One region of the Daquilactobacillus linshuiensis genome, then DNA from elsewhere that is predicted to be linked to it. Evidence: predicted binding sites of a transcription regulator. Region 1 holds the regulator's gene; the other holds the start of a gene.

Region 1 (7,568 bases):
AAAAACCATCTTCAATATTATTAAAGACGGTATTAAATTCAAAATTATTCTTCTGTTTTTTCTACTGATTCAGCGTCTTCTTCACTTGCAGCTTCTTCTAATTCAGCAGCAACTCGATCTTCACCTTGACGTCCTTCAATAATAGCATCAGCCATCTTAGCAGCGATCAATTTAACAGCACGAATAGCATCATCGTTTGATGGAATAATAACATCAATATCATCTGGATCTGAGTTAGTATCAACCATAGCAACGATAGGAATGTTCAATTTCTTAGCTTCTTGAACAGCAATGTTTTCTTTATGTGGATCAACAACAAACAATACATCAGGAATTCTTGGCATATCTTCGATACCACCCAAGAACTTCTCTAGTTTTTCTTGTTGCTTTGTTAATAAAGCAACTTCTTTTTTAGGAAGACGATCAAATGTTCCATCTTCAGCCATTGCTTTGATTTCTTTAAGGCGTTTAATACGACTTTGAATTGTGTTCCAGTTTGTAAGTGTTCCACCCAACCAACGATGGTTGATGAAATATTGTCCAGCACGAGTAGCTTCTTCAGCAACTGCATCTTGTGCTTGTTTTTTTGTACCAACAAAAAGAAATACACCATTATCACTTGCAACTGCCTTGATGTAGTTGTAAGCATCATCAATCATATGAACTGTCTTTTGTAGATCGATGATATAAATACCATTTCTTTCTGTAAAGATGAATGGTTTCATCTTAGGATTCCAACGTCTTGTTTGATGTCCAAAATGAACACCAGCTTCAAGAAGTTGTTTCATTGAAATAACTGTCATAATTTTTCCTCCGGTTTTTCCTCCACTATCGCTTAATTCTTAACCAAACATTTTCATGCACCATGGTTAAAAGTGCGACGTGTGTGTTTTATAAATACAACGTTTAAATTATATGTAATATCAAGAAGATAATCAAGCATTATTTATCCCAAGAGATATGTTTTTTTCTTAAAAAAGCTTCTTTTTTTATTCTTGATAATTTTTTTAGCTCATATTCCCTACTCAACGCATTAGATTTTGTTTTTAAATCTTCAAAATACAATAATTTTACTGGTCGTCTCATTTTTGTATACTTAGCTCCCTTACCAGCATTATGTGTTGCAACTCTTTTTTTAACATCATTAGTTGTGCCAATATAAAATGTCTTATCTCTACACTGTAATATATAAACAAAGTAACTATTATTTTCCATAAATAATTTCTTTTGCCTCTTTAGTATATTCTGTTTTATTTTTATAGATTATTAAATCTGGTAAAACAGTTACACCACCTTTTTTTGGAGTCTTAATAAATTCAGCCAATAATAAGTTTGCGTTGTCTTGATAATGAGAATGAACAAATCTTAATTTATTCAATTTGAAATTATATTCATCAGCTAATTGAACAAATTCTACTATTCTATCGGGCCGATATACCATATAAAGTTTTGAGTTTTGTTTTAATAGTCCCTTTGAAATTTTAAATATCTCAGATAAATTTGTATTAAATTCATGTCTTGCATTAGCTAATACACTATTTTTTTTAATTTTCGTTTCTTCTTCAACTTTAAAATATGGAGGATTGCAAATAATAGTATCAACTGTATCGTGCTCTATATATTGCAAAGATTTTTTTAGATCATCATTTATATTTTGAACTTGACCTTGCTTATTATTATACTCTATAGATCTTTGGGCTAGATCCGATAATTCCTTTTGCAATTCAATCAAATAAATTTTTGCATCAGTTTGTCCACTTATAGTTAGTCCAATAGCACCATCACCAGCACATAAATCTACTATTTTTTTACTTTTTTCAAATTCAGTAAAATTTGTTAATAAAATTGTATCAAGATTAAATGAATATAGGCCTTTGTCTTGTATTATTGTAACTCCACTATTGGATATCATGTCGTAAGTTATTTGTTTATCTAGCATAATTACTCCTAATATTTTAAAATCTATCATGTATAATATACTAAAAATCACATTTAAGGGGAATTTCATGTTTTTTAGATTTATTCGTTCAATCGTAAAATTTATTGTTTTAATAATTAATGGAAACTGGCACGTTATCGGAAAAGAAAATCTACCCAATGATACATTTATTCTTGTGGCTCCACATAGAAATTGGTGGGAACCGATATTTTTTGCATTAGCAATTAGTCCAAGAGAAACTTCATTTATGGCTAAGCAAGAACTTTTTAAAAACCCAATTTTAAAATTCATATTATTACACTCTCACGCTTTTCCGGTTGATCGTAAAAATCCTGGACCATCAGTTGTAAAAACTCCAGTTAAGTTTTTAAAAAAAGAAGGACTCTCGTTGATAATGTTTCCTTCAGGAACAAGGTATTCTCAAGATTTAAAGGGTGGTTCTGTATTAATTTCAAAATTATCACAAAAACCATTAGTCCCTGTTGTATATCAAGGTGCACCAACTTTTAAGGATTTATTATTAAGAAAAAAAATCATAATTGCTATTGGAGAACCGATAAATATTGATAAAAAAGAAAAAATAACAGATGAATTAACTGAAAAAATAAATCAACAAATGGAAAATAGTTGGAAAGAATTAGATAAGCAAGTACAAAAAAAAGTTGCCGAATAAGGCAACTTTTTATTTTTTGTTTTGTTGTTTCATCATTGACATCATTTGATTCAATTTTTTTTGTGAAGGTTTTTGACCCATCTGAGCCATCATTTGCTTCATCATATCAGCATTTATTGGTGGATTATCTTGAAAGTATTTTTTCATATACCAGCGTGCGATGAAAAAACCACCAGCTAATCCAACAAGTAATGCAATTAAAGCAACTATAATTGTAATTAACATTTACTTAACTCCTTTTATTCAATATTTAGATTGTACACAATAATAAGATAAAAATAAAGATATTAATTATCTCTTAAGCCTTTTTCTCTTTGAATTTTCTTAACTTTTTCTGGTGTCACTTCCTCACCATTTTTATCAAAGACTTGCATCATTTCAACTTGTGACTTAAAACTTTCTCTAAAATTCTTTAAAAACTCAGATCGTAATTTTTTTCGTTCTATAGTTTCTTCTTCTGTAAGTTGTCCTTCTTTAGCTTTTTTAGCAAGTTCATTTATTCGCGCAGTTAATTCTTTATTTGTAGCCATACTAATTCCTTTCAATTAATATACGAACGTTAGTTTGATTAAGAACTGACATTTTGATATTATTATAATATATTTTAAAAACGAGGTGTAACTATGACGAGTACGTCAGGTTCAAAACAATTAGAAATATTACAATGTATTAATGATTACGTCAATAGAAGAGGTTATCCACCAACAGTTAGAGAAATTTGTGACAGTGTAAATCTTTCTTCTACTTCAACAGTTCATGGCCATCTATCACGTCTTGAAAAAAAAGGATACATTTTTAGAGATCCAGCAAAACCAAGAGCAATCGAAATAACAAGTTCTGGACTTGAAGCAATCGGCGAAACAAGTAATGAAATGCCCTTATTAGGTGTTGTAACTGCTGGAGAACCAATCTTGGCTGTCGAACAAGCAACTGATTATTTCCCTGTACCACCTAATATTAATAACGATGGTCGACCTTTATTCATGCTTACAATTAGAGGTGAAAGTATGATTAATGCAGGTATATTAGATGGGGATCAAGTAATTGTTAGAAAACAAGATTACGCTTCTAATGGCGAAATTGTAATTGCTATGACAGAAGAAAATGAAGCAACTTGTAAAAGATTTTACAAAGAAGATGGGTATATTAGACTACAACCCGAAAACGATACCCTTGATCCTTTAATTTTTGACAACATAAGCATCCTTGGAAAAGTAGTTGGTCTATATAGACCAACTATATATTAAGTTAAAGTCCTTTTTAAGGGCTTTTTTATTTTATTATTCTCTCAATATTTTTTATGAATAAATTAATTTGTTCATTCTTTATTCTAGAAAAATTAATTCTGATTCCTCTCTTTTTTTCCCAAAACAGTGTCCCTGGTACAAATAAAACTTTTGACTTCATAATTTTTGAAATTATATTTTCATTATTTATGGTAGAAATCCAAATGTAGTATCCTCCTTTTGGTTTACTTACTTTTAATGATGGGAATTTAGATATTAAATTTTCATAAAGCGCATCTGCTCTTTTTGTAAGCTTTATTCTTAGTTGCTCTAGCTGACCTTGAAAATTTTCATCCTCAAGAGCTAAGTTTGCCATTACTTGTGGAAAAATACTTTCGGATAAATCAAGTTCTCTTTTTACATTCTTTAAATGGTTAATTACTTGTGTAGAAGCAATAAGCCAGCCTACTCTCGTATTCTCACCCATTATTTTTGATAAAGAGCTTACATATATAACATTTTCAGGATCAAGCTCTTTTAAAGTAGGCACTATATTATTTTCTTTAAAAGAAAGCCATCCAAAAATATCATCTTCTACCAAAGGTATTGAATATTCTCTACCTAATTTAATAACTTTTTTTCTTCTATCTAAAGACATAACTTGTCCAGTTGGATTTTGAAAACTTGGATTTAACAAGATTAATTTAGGCTTATGTTTTTTTATTAATTTCTCAAGATTATTTATTTTAATTCCTTCCTCATCTGTAATACATGAGTATACTCTAACTCCTGTTGCTTCAAATAGCGATAACGAATGAAAAAATGATGGGGACTCAATGATTACTGAATCTCCAGGTACTAATAATCCTTGTAGAATTAAAAATAGTGCCTGTTTAACCCCTCCCGTAATAAGTATGTCTTCTGTTGACACATCAAAATTAGAATTTCTTTTATGCAATTTTTTTATAGAATTAAGAAGCGGTATGTATCCATTTAAATTAGTTAATTTTTGCTCTTCTATAAAATAATCCCAGCTTAAAGATGGAAAATTAAATTGTGGTATCAATTCTTCAGGAAGATTACTCGAATAAGAATCTATAAAGTTACTTTTATTTTCCTCCAATAAATCATCTAACTCTTTTCGTATATTATTATTACTTTTAAATTTTTTATTTTGTAAATATGTATGCCAATTTAATCTTACCTGGTCAAACAATATATTAGGATTATCATTTATAAAAGTTCCACTACCAATCTTACGGACTATTATTTTTTTATCTTCTAATTCATTAAATGCCTTAGTTACGGTTGAACGATTAACATTTAAATTTTTGGCTAATAATCTTTCTGACGGCAATCTAAATTTAGGTGGTAACTCATTACTTTTGATTAACGATATTATCATTTTTTCAATTGCAAGATATTTAGGTTTTTCTTCTAATAGATGTTCTTTCCAATCAATCATGAAATTTCTCCTTATTTATATAATATAATTGGCTGGTAAAAAAACAAGCCAATTGGTTGTTTTATTTTTTTTATTTGTTAGCTAAATTACATAGTATAAATAATTAAAAAAGGAGTAATAATGAAAAATGTTGTAACTATCGCTGGTTCAGATATTTTAAGTGGCGGCGGATTACAAGCCGATCTAAAAACTTTTGAAGAACTCGATACTTTCGGAATAAGTGCAGTGACATGTTTAACTACTCTTGACAAGAAAAATAACTTTCAAATAACTAATTTACCAACAGATATAGTTAAAAAAGAATTTGAAAGTATTCTTCAAAATGTATCATTTGATGCTTTAAAGCTTGGCCTCATTAATAGTAACGATACTTTGAATTACCTAGCTGATAGACTTAAAGAGTTTTCATTTAAAATCATAACTGATCCAGTTTTCACATTTAAAGAAACATCAGATTCTTTATCTTCAGAGTACATAGAAATATTTAAAAAGAAAATTTTACCATTAAGTACTATAGTGACACCTAATTTATTAGAGGCAAAATTATTAAGTGGTATGAAAAGCTTAAAAAATATTGAAGATTTAAAGAAAGCAGCGGAAATAATTCAATCTTACGGTGTGAAGAATGTTGTTATAAAAGGAGGCACCAGCTTCGATGATGAAGATGCTATCGACTATGCCCTTTTAAATAATTCTTCAATAATTTTAAAGAAGCCTAAAATTAATTCAAAAAATATCAATGGTGCTGGCTGTACTTTTTCCTCTGTTTTAACAGCTGAAATTGCGAAAAATAATTCTATTGAAAAATCCGTTACCTTTGCAAAAGAATTCGTCTTTAATGGAATAAAATATGGCGTATCAATAAATGACAATTTTGGAAATGTTTGGCAAGGTGGCTATCGATATCGCAATAGAGAAAAGGAGAGAAAATGAAATCAAAAACACAAGAAATAACTTTAATTTCAATTTTAACTGCTTTTACAGTAGCCACGTCAATATTATTTGTTATACCCGTGCCCGCTACTAAGGGATTTGTAACCCTATGTGAAGTTGGAATATATACCACTTCCCTGCTTTTAAAAAATCCAAGTGGATTATTAGTAGGAGGACTTAGTGGATTACTGATTGATATTCTATCAGGATATCCGGAATGGTGTTTATTTTCACTTTTAATTCATGGTCTACAAGGTTTTGTAGTTGGATATTTTTCAAAAAACGATAAAAAATACACAGTATTTTTTTCATTGTTTATCGGTTCTTTGGTTATGATTATAGGCTATTTTTTGGCAACATTAATACTGTTTAGTTGGCCTGCGGCACTTGCATCAATCCCAAGTAATTTTGTTCAAAATGTTTTTGGAATATTAATTACCGTTCCTCTAGTTATCGCATTAAAAAAAATTAAAATAAAATATATATAGGAGTATATTAATGGAAATAAATAATAAAGAAATTCAAAAAAAATTAACAACAATTGTACAAGATGTCTTAGCAGCCTCTAATTTAAAATCTGGAGATATTTTTGTTTTAGGATGTTCTACAAGTGAGATAGTTGGAGGTAAAATCGGTAAAAATTCAAACGCTGAAATTGGCGAAGTAGTTATTAAAACATTACTATCTATTTTGAATCCTTTAAACATTAACTTAGCAGTACAAGGATGTGAACATATAAATAGAAGTTTAGTTATAGAAAATAACGTTGCTGATAAAAATCAATTAGAAGTTGTCTCTGTAGTTCCCGCAATGCATGCTGGTGGTGCTTGTTCAGTAGCCTCGTTTAAAGAATTCGATAATCCAGTTGAGGTAGAACATATAGTTGCACAAGCTGGAATTGATATTGGCGATACATCCATTGGAATGCATATTAAACATGTTCAAGTTCCTGTTCGTCCATCTTTTAAGGAATTAGGATCAGCACACGTTACAGCACTAAGATCCCGTCCAAAATACGTTGGTGGTCCAAGAGCTGAATATGATATAAGCAAAATGTAAAATAAAAAACCAGCCGTTAGGCTGGTTTTTTTTATTTTCTTGTTTTTTCAGCAATTCTTGCTGCCTTACCATGACGATCACGTAAGTACAATAGTTTAGCACGACGTACACGACCTTGTCTGATAACTTCAATCTTTTCAACACGTGGTGTATGTAATGGGAATGTTCTTTCAACACCGACACCACTACTCATTTTACGTACAGTATAAGTTGCACTTATACCAGAACCACGTCTCTTAAGAACAACACCTTCAAATATTTGAACACGTTCAC
Region 2 (7,568 bases), 100 kb from region 1:
AAATTTTGATTCGATCTCTAGAACTAACTCTACAGTTGCCATTGAATCTAGTACACCTGCATCAAATAAGTCTTGATCCATCATATCAGAGACATCTTCCATAAATAAATCTTTAATCATTTCAATAACCTCATTTTTAACATCCATTTTATTTACCTCATATTATTTATATTTTATTAAACCAAAGATGATCTAAAAATCCAGAGAATAATAAGAAACTAAGCATAATAACATTAAAAGTTACAAAGATTGCAAAAGCTTCTGTCCATTTATTCTTGGGTAAATTCTTTCCATGTTTCTTCTTATAACGTAACCACCAGTCGTTTATTACTAGTGCTAATCCATGGAATAAACCATAACTAATATAATACCAAGTTATTCCATGCCAAAATCCCATAACTAACATATTTACAATATATGCAACCGATGACGTTACATTACGATTCTTGAATACTTTATGCCGCATTAATACCATAACAAATCTCATAAATATATAATCACGGAACCAAAAGCTCAAAGTCATATGCCATCTATTCCAAAAATCCTTCAAATTTTTAGCAAGAAATGGCTTATTGAAATTGATTGGAGTATCTATACCCATTATATTAGAAATTGCCACTGCAAATAATGAATATCCTGCAAAATCAAAAAATAAGTAAAAACCATAAACATACATTACGCCTAAGGTTGGCAAATTAAAGATACCACCAATTGCAAGTGCCTGATGTTCTAAATTTGGAAGTAATAATGTACCTAAAACATAGGCCAATATAAATTTATATAAAAATCCTACAAATAGATTCTTAGTAGCTTTTTCAAGCATTATAAGATAATCATTTCGATCTGATACACTTTCAAAATCTTTATTAAATCTCTGAAAACGGTCTATTGGACCAGAAGATAAAGTTGGCATAAACAACATGAATCTAAGAAATTCCATTAATGTAAATTCTTTTATTACTCCATCTCTAAGTTCAATAATCATTCCTACAGATTTAAACATCATATACGATATGCCAAGAAATCCAAGTAAAGAATTTCGCCCAGGATCAATTGCAGGTGTTAATTTTACAATTGCAAGAGGCAATATATCTATAAATACTGCTATAAAAAATATCCATTTACTATCTAAGTGTTTTCGATATGCTGCATACCCAAACACTGTTACAATTTGCCATAAAATATAAGCTAAAAGAGCTATTAATTGTTTCCAGTGATTTCCCGAAAACATCAATATTATAAAAACCAAAGAAACAACCATTTCATATATTTTGAGTCTTTTACCAAATAACATAGAAATGACTATTGGAAGTAATGCAGCCAATAAATAGATAAAATATTGAGGATCGCCGTATGGTTGTAAATTAGGAAGCCATTCAATAAAATTTATCATTTCTTATTAACCTCTGCTATAAGTGCTTTGATGTTAACTTTACCATTAGAAGTAATAGGCAATTCATCTTTATACATAAAACGAGATGGCATCATATAAGGCATCATAACATCTTTTAATTCTTCTTTAATTGCTTTAGTTAATAATAAATCTCCATCAAATTTTTCTTTCACGCCTTCTTTTAAAACAACATACGCTAATAATTGTTTTACTTTATGTTGATCATTATATCGTGGAACTGCTACAGCCATTTCTACAAATTTAGACATTTTAAGCACATGAGAAACTTCTTCTAATTCAATACGATATCCATTAAATTTAATTTGAAAGTCAAGTCTACCATTATAGTGCAATATTCCTTCATCATCAAAATAACCTAAGTCACCGGTGTGATAAGCATTTTTTTCATCTAGCTTAAAGAATGCAGCCTTAGTTTTCTTCGGATTATTTAAATATCCTTTAGAAACAGCTGGACCGGATACAACAATCTCACCTTGTTCCCCAATGTTAAGCTTATTTTGGTCTTCATCTATTATAAAAGTTGGTGAATCAGGTTTAGGATACCCAATAGGCAGTCTTTCATCCTTATCAATTATTTCATCAGTTATTTCAATTGCAGACAAAGCTACAGTTGCTTCAGTAGGTCCATAAGCATTGACAATTCTAGCATTTGGAAAACGTTCTTTTAATTTTTTCACTGTGCTTAAGGTCAGTTCTTCTCCATCAAAATAAAAATATTCTATTGTCGGAATTTTTTGAGAATTAAAGTCTTCGGATAATAATGCCATATCCGCAAATGAAGGAGTAGAAGTCCAAACTTGAATTGGTAAATCCGGTAGTATTGAAAATAAGCTTTTAAAATTAGAGGTCACATCATGCGGCAAGGCATATAACGTTCCACCCATTGCAAGTGTTGGTGCCCAATACATTACTGATAAGTCAAATGAATATGGAGGCTGTGCAAGCATTTGCGGATTTTGTGGTACTGAGAATGTATTAGAATCAATCATCCAATTTGTAAAAGATAATAAATTATCATGTGAAATTTGAACTCCTTTTGGAAGTCCTGTTGTACCAGAAGTAAATATTACATAGTAGTTATCATCATTTAAAACCGGATGGCTTAACTCATATTTTCTTTTTAGTCTCATTATTTCTTTTAATTTTGAAATTTTTATAACTGGAATTTCAGTAATTTCAACAGGTAATTCGTCAATTGCAATAATTAGACTCGGATTACCAATTTCCATAATATTTGTAATTCTTTCTATAGATGAATTAACATCTACTGGTGCATAAGCATGTCCTGATTTGCTTAATCCTAAAAATGTAGCAATCATCTCATACTGCTGTCCACCGAATACCATTACTAATGATTTTTCTGGTATATCTAATTCATCAATGTAAGCAGCTAAACTATCAGAATCTTCTTTTAAGTCTTTATACGTATGTACATTACCCAAAAAATTATATACTGATGACTCGGGTTGTTTTTTTGCATAGTCATCAATTGTACTAATCATATTTGTAATTTTCATGATTTCTCCAATTTTCATTTATTAAAATTCATTATATATAAAATGACCCTGTCCTACTCCAGAATATCCATATAAATAAAATAGAATCATTAAAATCACAGTATAAAATACCGTTTGTAAAATAAATTTTAAAATTGTGGATTTATGATTTTTTAAAAAGTCTACTAACATTAATCTTTAAAAACCTCAACTTTATATTTTTGATACTAATAAGGATATTATACCAAGATTTACTTAAGGTTTATAGCTTCATAATATTTCCTTAAACATTTATTACATTGTGCCATTCACAGAATACAGAATATATATCTTCAAACTTTACATATTTTTCTTCAATGTATACTCCTCGAGTATCTTTTCCCTTAATATATCCAGTAACCGGTTCTAATAAGATATTATTTTTATTAACTTGTCTTAAATCAACACTTACCTTTGAATTATTTTTTTGAGCGTCACTCAATTCTTTAAATATTTCGGGAACACTCATTTCTTGTAAATGCTTCCTATTTGATTTGATTTCTTTTTCTTTATTTCTTTTATAACTGGCAACCGTATGATCTGATAAATAAAATCCTTGCCATTTCATCATTCCACGATCTTGATATTCTTTTAAAAAAGCATTTACTAAATTAGGATCATAATTATTATTCATACGTATTACCTCCAGCATGTCCTCCTACAAGACCCGCACGACTAATTGCCGTCGCTCCTTTAGTTTTACTAGAAAGTTTCACTAAAGAAGTAAAACCATATTTTTTTCTAATTATATCAACCGTGGTATCAAGTATTTTTAATTTCTTTTTATGATCATCTATATCAAATAAATCCAATTGTTCATATTTATCATCGACCAAGTTACTACATGATAATTCTAAATACCTAACAGGCTCTTTTTTCCAATTTTTTTCAAAAATTTCTATTACATATTTTTTAATATCTGTATTCCTATTAGTTGCATCAATCGTTAATGAATGTCTAAATCCTTTGGATTTTTTTGACCCATATCCTTGCGAATTTCTTACACCCAAACTAATAGTTCTTGTTGCCACTTTATGTGATCTGAGTCGAGCTGCAACTTGTTCTGAAAGTTCTTTTAAAACAGCCTCTATCTCTTCTTTATTTCTATATGTTTTAGGTAATACTTGACTATTTCCATAAGACTTTTCCTTAGAGTGATATCTATTTTTTATAATTGATCTATCTATTCCCCAAGAAATTGCAAATAACTGAGAACCCATCTTCCCAAATTTTTCTTTTAGTAAATATGGATTAAAATGTGCCAAGTCATAAATAGTATCGATTCCAAGTGCGCTTAATTTTTCACTTGTTCTTTTTCCAATAGACCATACAGATGACAATTCTTTCACCGTCCATAATTTATCCGGTATATCCTCATAGTGCCACTCTGCAATTAATGAATGGTTATGTTTAGCCTCAATATCTAAAGCCAATTTTGCAAGTAATGGATTATCACCAATGCCTACTGTTAAATAAACTCCCACTTTTTTTCTTACTTCCAATTGAATTTTTCTAGCAACCTCACTAGGAGTATCGCCAAATAATCTCCAACTTTCTGTCATATCTAAGAAAGATTCATCAATTGAATAAGGATGTATATCTATAGGTGCAGTATATCTTTCAAAAATTTCATTAATTTCAAGGTTTTTTTTAATATATAAATTCATATGAGGAGATACTTTTAATAATCTCTCATCGTCTTGGGGCAATTCACTACCTCTAGTTACATTAGTAATTCCATATATTTTTTTTGCCATAGGACTTGATGCTAAAACTAAACCATCTCCAGTATTATTTTCAGTGGACATCACCACTAAGATTGCTTTTAAAGGGTTTAATCCTCTTATTGCACATTCTACTGACGCATAAAAACTCTTACTATCTATCATAAAAATTACTCTTCTGGGCTCATGCTGATAATCATACATAACAGACTCCTTCACAAAAGTTCATAATAAATTATACGAACATATGTTCTTATTTGTCAATTCAATCATTTAAAATTCAATCTTATAACTGCTATAATAAAAATTATAATAAAAGATTGGAGGTAATCATTATGCATTTACCTATTAAGCGTTCAAGTAATAATAAGGTTATTGCTGGTGTACTTGGCGGTATTGCCGAACATTTCGGTTGGAATGCTAACTTACTTAGATTAATTTATATAATTTTGACACCAACATCAGTATTTGCCGGAGTTCCCATTTACTTAATTCTATGGCTACTTATGGAAGAAGACTAAAAAAAGAGATAAGTCTTAGACTTATCTCTTTTTTTAACTTTTTAATTTAATTATCCGTTTACTTTAACAATGTTTACAGCTTGTGGTCCACGATCGCTATCTTCAACATCAAATGTAACAGCTTCGCCATCTTCTAATGATTTGAATCCTTCTGATTGGATAGCTGAAAAGTGTGCAAATACATCTTTTCCATCTTCTCCAGTAATGAAACCAAATCCTTTATCAGCGTTAAACCATTTAACAGTTCCGTTTTGCATATTAAAATCCTCCATGACATATCAATGTATGTTTATTTTTTTTCGTAATTAATATTGATAGGTACAGATGAATCTTATAACACAAAACCCAAATTACATTTCAAAATTGATCACTTCAAATAATATAACATGAATTTATTTAAAAATCAATTCATAAATTAATAACGTCGACGATGCCTTTTAAATGCTGATCCAATTATTCCTGAAAAAATACCCGTCAAAGCAATAACTGCAAGGGTTGCCTGCCACCAGGGTGCATTCCATATAAAATCAAATAATTCTTTCATAATAAAAACTCCCAATAATTATATTAATATAATTATTTTACCTTTAGAAAACCTAAAAATCCAACTAAGTACTCAATTAATACAACTCTAGATACTCGTTACGTTCCCAATTGGAAACTTGTTGTTTATACCTATCCCATTCCATATTTTTTGCTTTTTTAAAACTATGGTACAGTTGTTTACCTAGATTTTCCTTTAATAGAGTATCTACTTCTAAAGCTTTAAGTGCATTATGCAAGGTTGAAGGTAAATTATATATATGATTGGCCTGCCTTTCATCCTCTTTCATACCATATATATTTTTATCAACAGCTTCTTCAGGCTTTACCTTATTTTGTATGCCATCAAGTCCTGCCACTAAAATTGATGATATAGCTAAGTATGGGTTTGCGGATGGATCCACACTCCTTAGTTCCAAACGCGTTCCCATTCCTCTTGCCTGTGGAACTCTAATTAAAGGAGTTCTATTTTTACCCGACCAAGCAACATATACTGGAGCTTCAAATCCTGGAACCAATCTTTTATACGAATTAACAGTTGGATTATTAATAGCAGTTAAAGCTTTTGCATGTTCTAAAACTCCACCTAAGAAATATAACGCTGTTTGACTTAATTTTTCAACGCTTCTATCATCAAAAAAGGCATTACCATTTTTATTAAAGAGACTCATATTTATATGCATTCCACTTCCATTAATACCAGCTATTGGTTTTGGCATAAATGTTGCAAATAAACCATGTTTTCTTGCAATAGTCTTTACCACCAATTTAAAAGTCTGAATTTGATCAGCAGCATTTAGAGCATCTGTATATTTAAAATCAATTTCATGTTGTCCAGTAGCAACTTCATGATGAGATGCTTCAATTTCAAATCCCATTTTTTCTAATTCTAATACAATATCTCGTCTACAATTCTCGCCTGAATCTAATGGTGCAAAATCAAAATAAGTGCCTTGGTCATTCAAAGTCATAGTAGGATGACCTTCTTCATCCAGTTTAAATAAGAAAAATTCAGGTTCAGGACCTATATTAAATTCTTCAAAACCTTGCTTTTTCATATTATCAATTGCTTTAATCAAATTATTTCTTGGGTCCCCCAAAAAAGGTGTTCCATCAAAGTTATGAACAGAACATATTAATCTTGCCACCTTACCATACGTATTTTCCCATGGGAAAATTAACCAAGTATTAAAGTCAGGATATAAAAACATATCACTCTCTTCAATTCTTGCAAACCCATCAATAGAAGATCCGTCAAATGATATTTTATTATTAAGGGCCTTATCCAATTGACTAATTGGAACTTCAACATTTTTTATAATTCCATTAATATCTGCAAACATCAAACGAAGAAATTGAACATTTTCTTCTTTAACAATTTCTTTTATCTTCTCAGCAGTAAAATTCTGTTTCATTTATATTCTCCTTCATTTTAGGACTATACCAATTATTTATAATATTAATATATCAACCAAAAATAATTGTAAAAATCATACCAATTAGAAATATAAGTGTCAACATAAAAAAAGAAAGCTAAAAAATTAGCTTTCTTTATTTGTTATCCTTGCTAATAATGGCATTACAAATCCAAGTCCAAATAAAACGAGGACTGAAATAATATTCATTACTAGTTGATGTACAAATGCCGTAGTACCGAATTTAGCCTCTTGTGGCATGAATCCCATAGTTGCACATATAAATGTAAACAATAAGCACCATCCGCCTACAAACATTGCTAATGGTTTATTTTTAATAAATACATATGATGAATTAAATTTTTCTTGCTGTGCTCGTAATGCCAAGAATCCTACAAATACCCAACAAGTTTTAT

The links. Region 1 encodes LexA, which represses DNA repair genes until DNA is damaged. Its sites were predicted from a motif close to CNAACANNTGTTNG; they were not measured.
Region 2: ACUV9F_RS02375 (Y-family DNA polymerase) is a predicted target of LexA. The motif match lies at 4,914-4,927, and genes of this name have one in related genera.

What each region holds. Positions count from the first base shown of each region.
Region 1 covers NZ_CM128255.1:551,310-558,877, reverse strand. The annotation lists gene rpsB (30S ribosomal protein S2) at 45-803, opposite strand; gene ACUV9F_RS02990 (GIY-YIG nuclease family protein) at 943-1,215, opposite strand; gene ACUV9F_RS02985 (tRNA1(Val) (adenine(37)-N6)-methyltransferase) at 1,205-1,939, opposite strand; gene ACUV9F_RS02980 (lysophospholipid acyltransferase family protein) at 2,007-2,612, shown strand; gene ACUV9F_RS02975 (YneF family protein) at 2,622-2,837, opposite strand; gene ACUV9F_RS02970 (DUF896 domain-containing protein) at 2,900-3,142, opposite strand; gene lexA (transcriptional repressor LexA) at 3,236-3,859, shown strand; gene ACUV9F_RS02960 (aminotransferase-like domain-containing protein) at 3,885-5,303, opposite strand; gene thiD (bifunctional hydroxymethylpyrimidine kinase/phosphomethylpyrimidine kinase) at 5,424-6,236, shown strand; gene ACUV9F_RS02950 (ECF transporter S component) at 6,233-6,724, shown strand; gene ACUV9F_RS02945 (TIGR01440 family protein) at 6,735-7,295, shown strand; gene rplS (50S ribosomal protein L19) at 7,327-7,568, opposite strand, start outside.
Region 2 covers NZ_CM128255.1:447,756-455,323, reverse strand. The annotation lists gene dltC (D-alanine--poly(phosphoribitol) ligase subunit DltC) at 1-147, opposite strand, end outside; gene dltB (D-alanyl-lipoteichoic acid biosynthesis protein DltB) at 167-1,393, opposite strand; gene dltA (D-alanine--poly(phosphoribitol) ligase subunit DltA) at 1,390-2,931, opposite strand; gene ACUV9F_RS02385 (teichoic acid D-Ala incorporation-associated protein DltX) at 2,953-3,102, opposite strand; gene ACUV9F_RS02380 (hypothetical protein) at 3,194-3,583, opposite strand; gene ACUV9F_RS02375 (Y-family DNA polymerase) at 3,576-4,838, opposite strand; gene ACUV9F_RS02370 (PspC domain-containing protein) at 5,009-5,194, shown strand; gene ACUV9F_RS02365 (cold-shock protein) at 5,245-5,451, opposite strand; gene ACUV9F_RS02360 (hypothetical protein) at 5,610-5,738, opposite strand; gene glnA (type I glutamate--ammonia ligase) at 5,815-7,152, opposite strand; gene ACUV9F_RS02350 (APC family permease) at 7,279-7,568, opposite strand, start outside.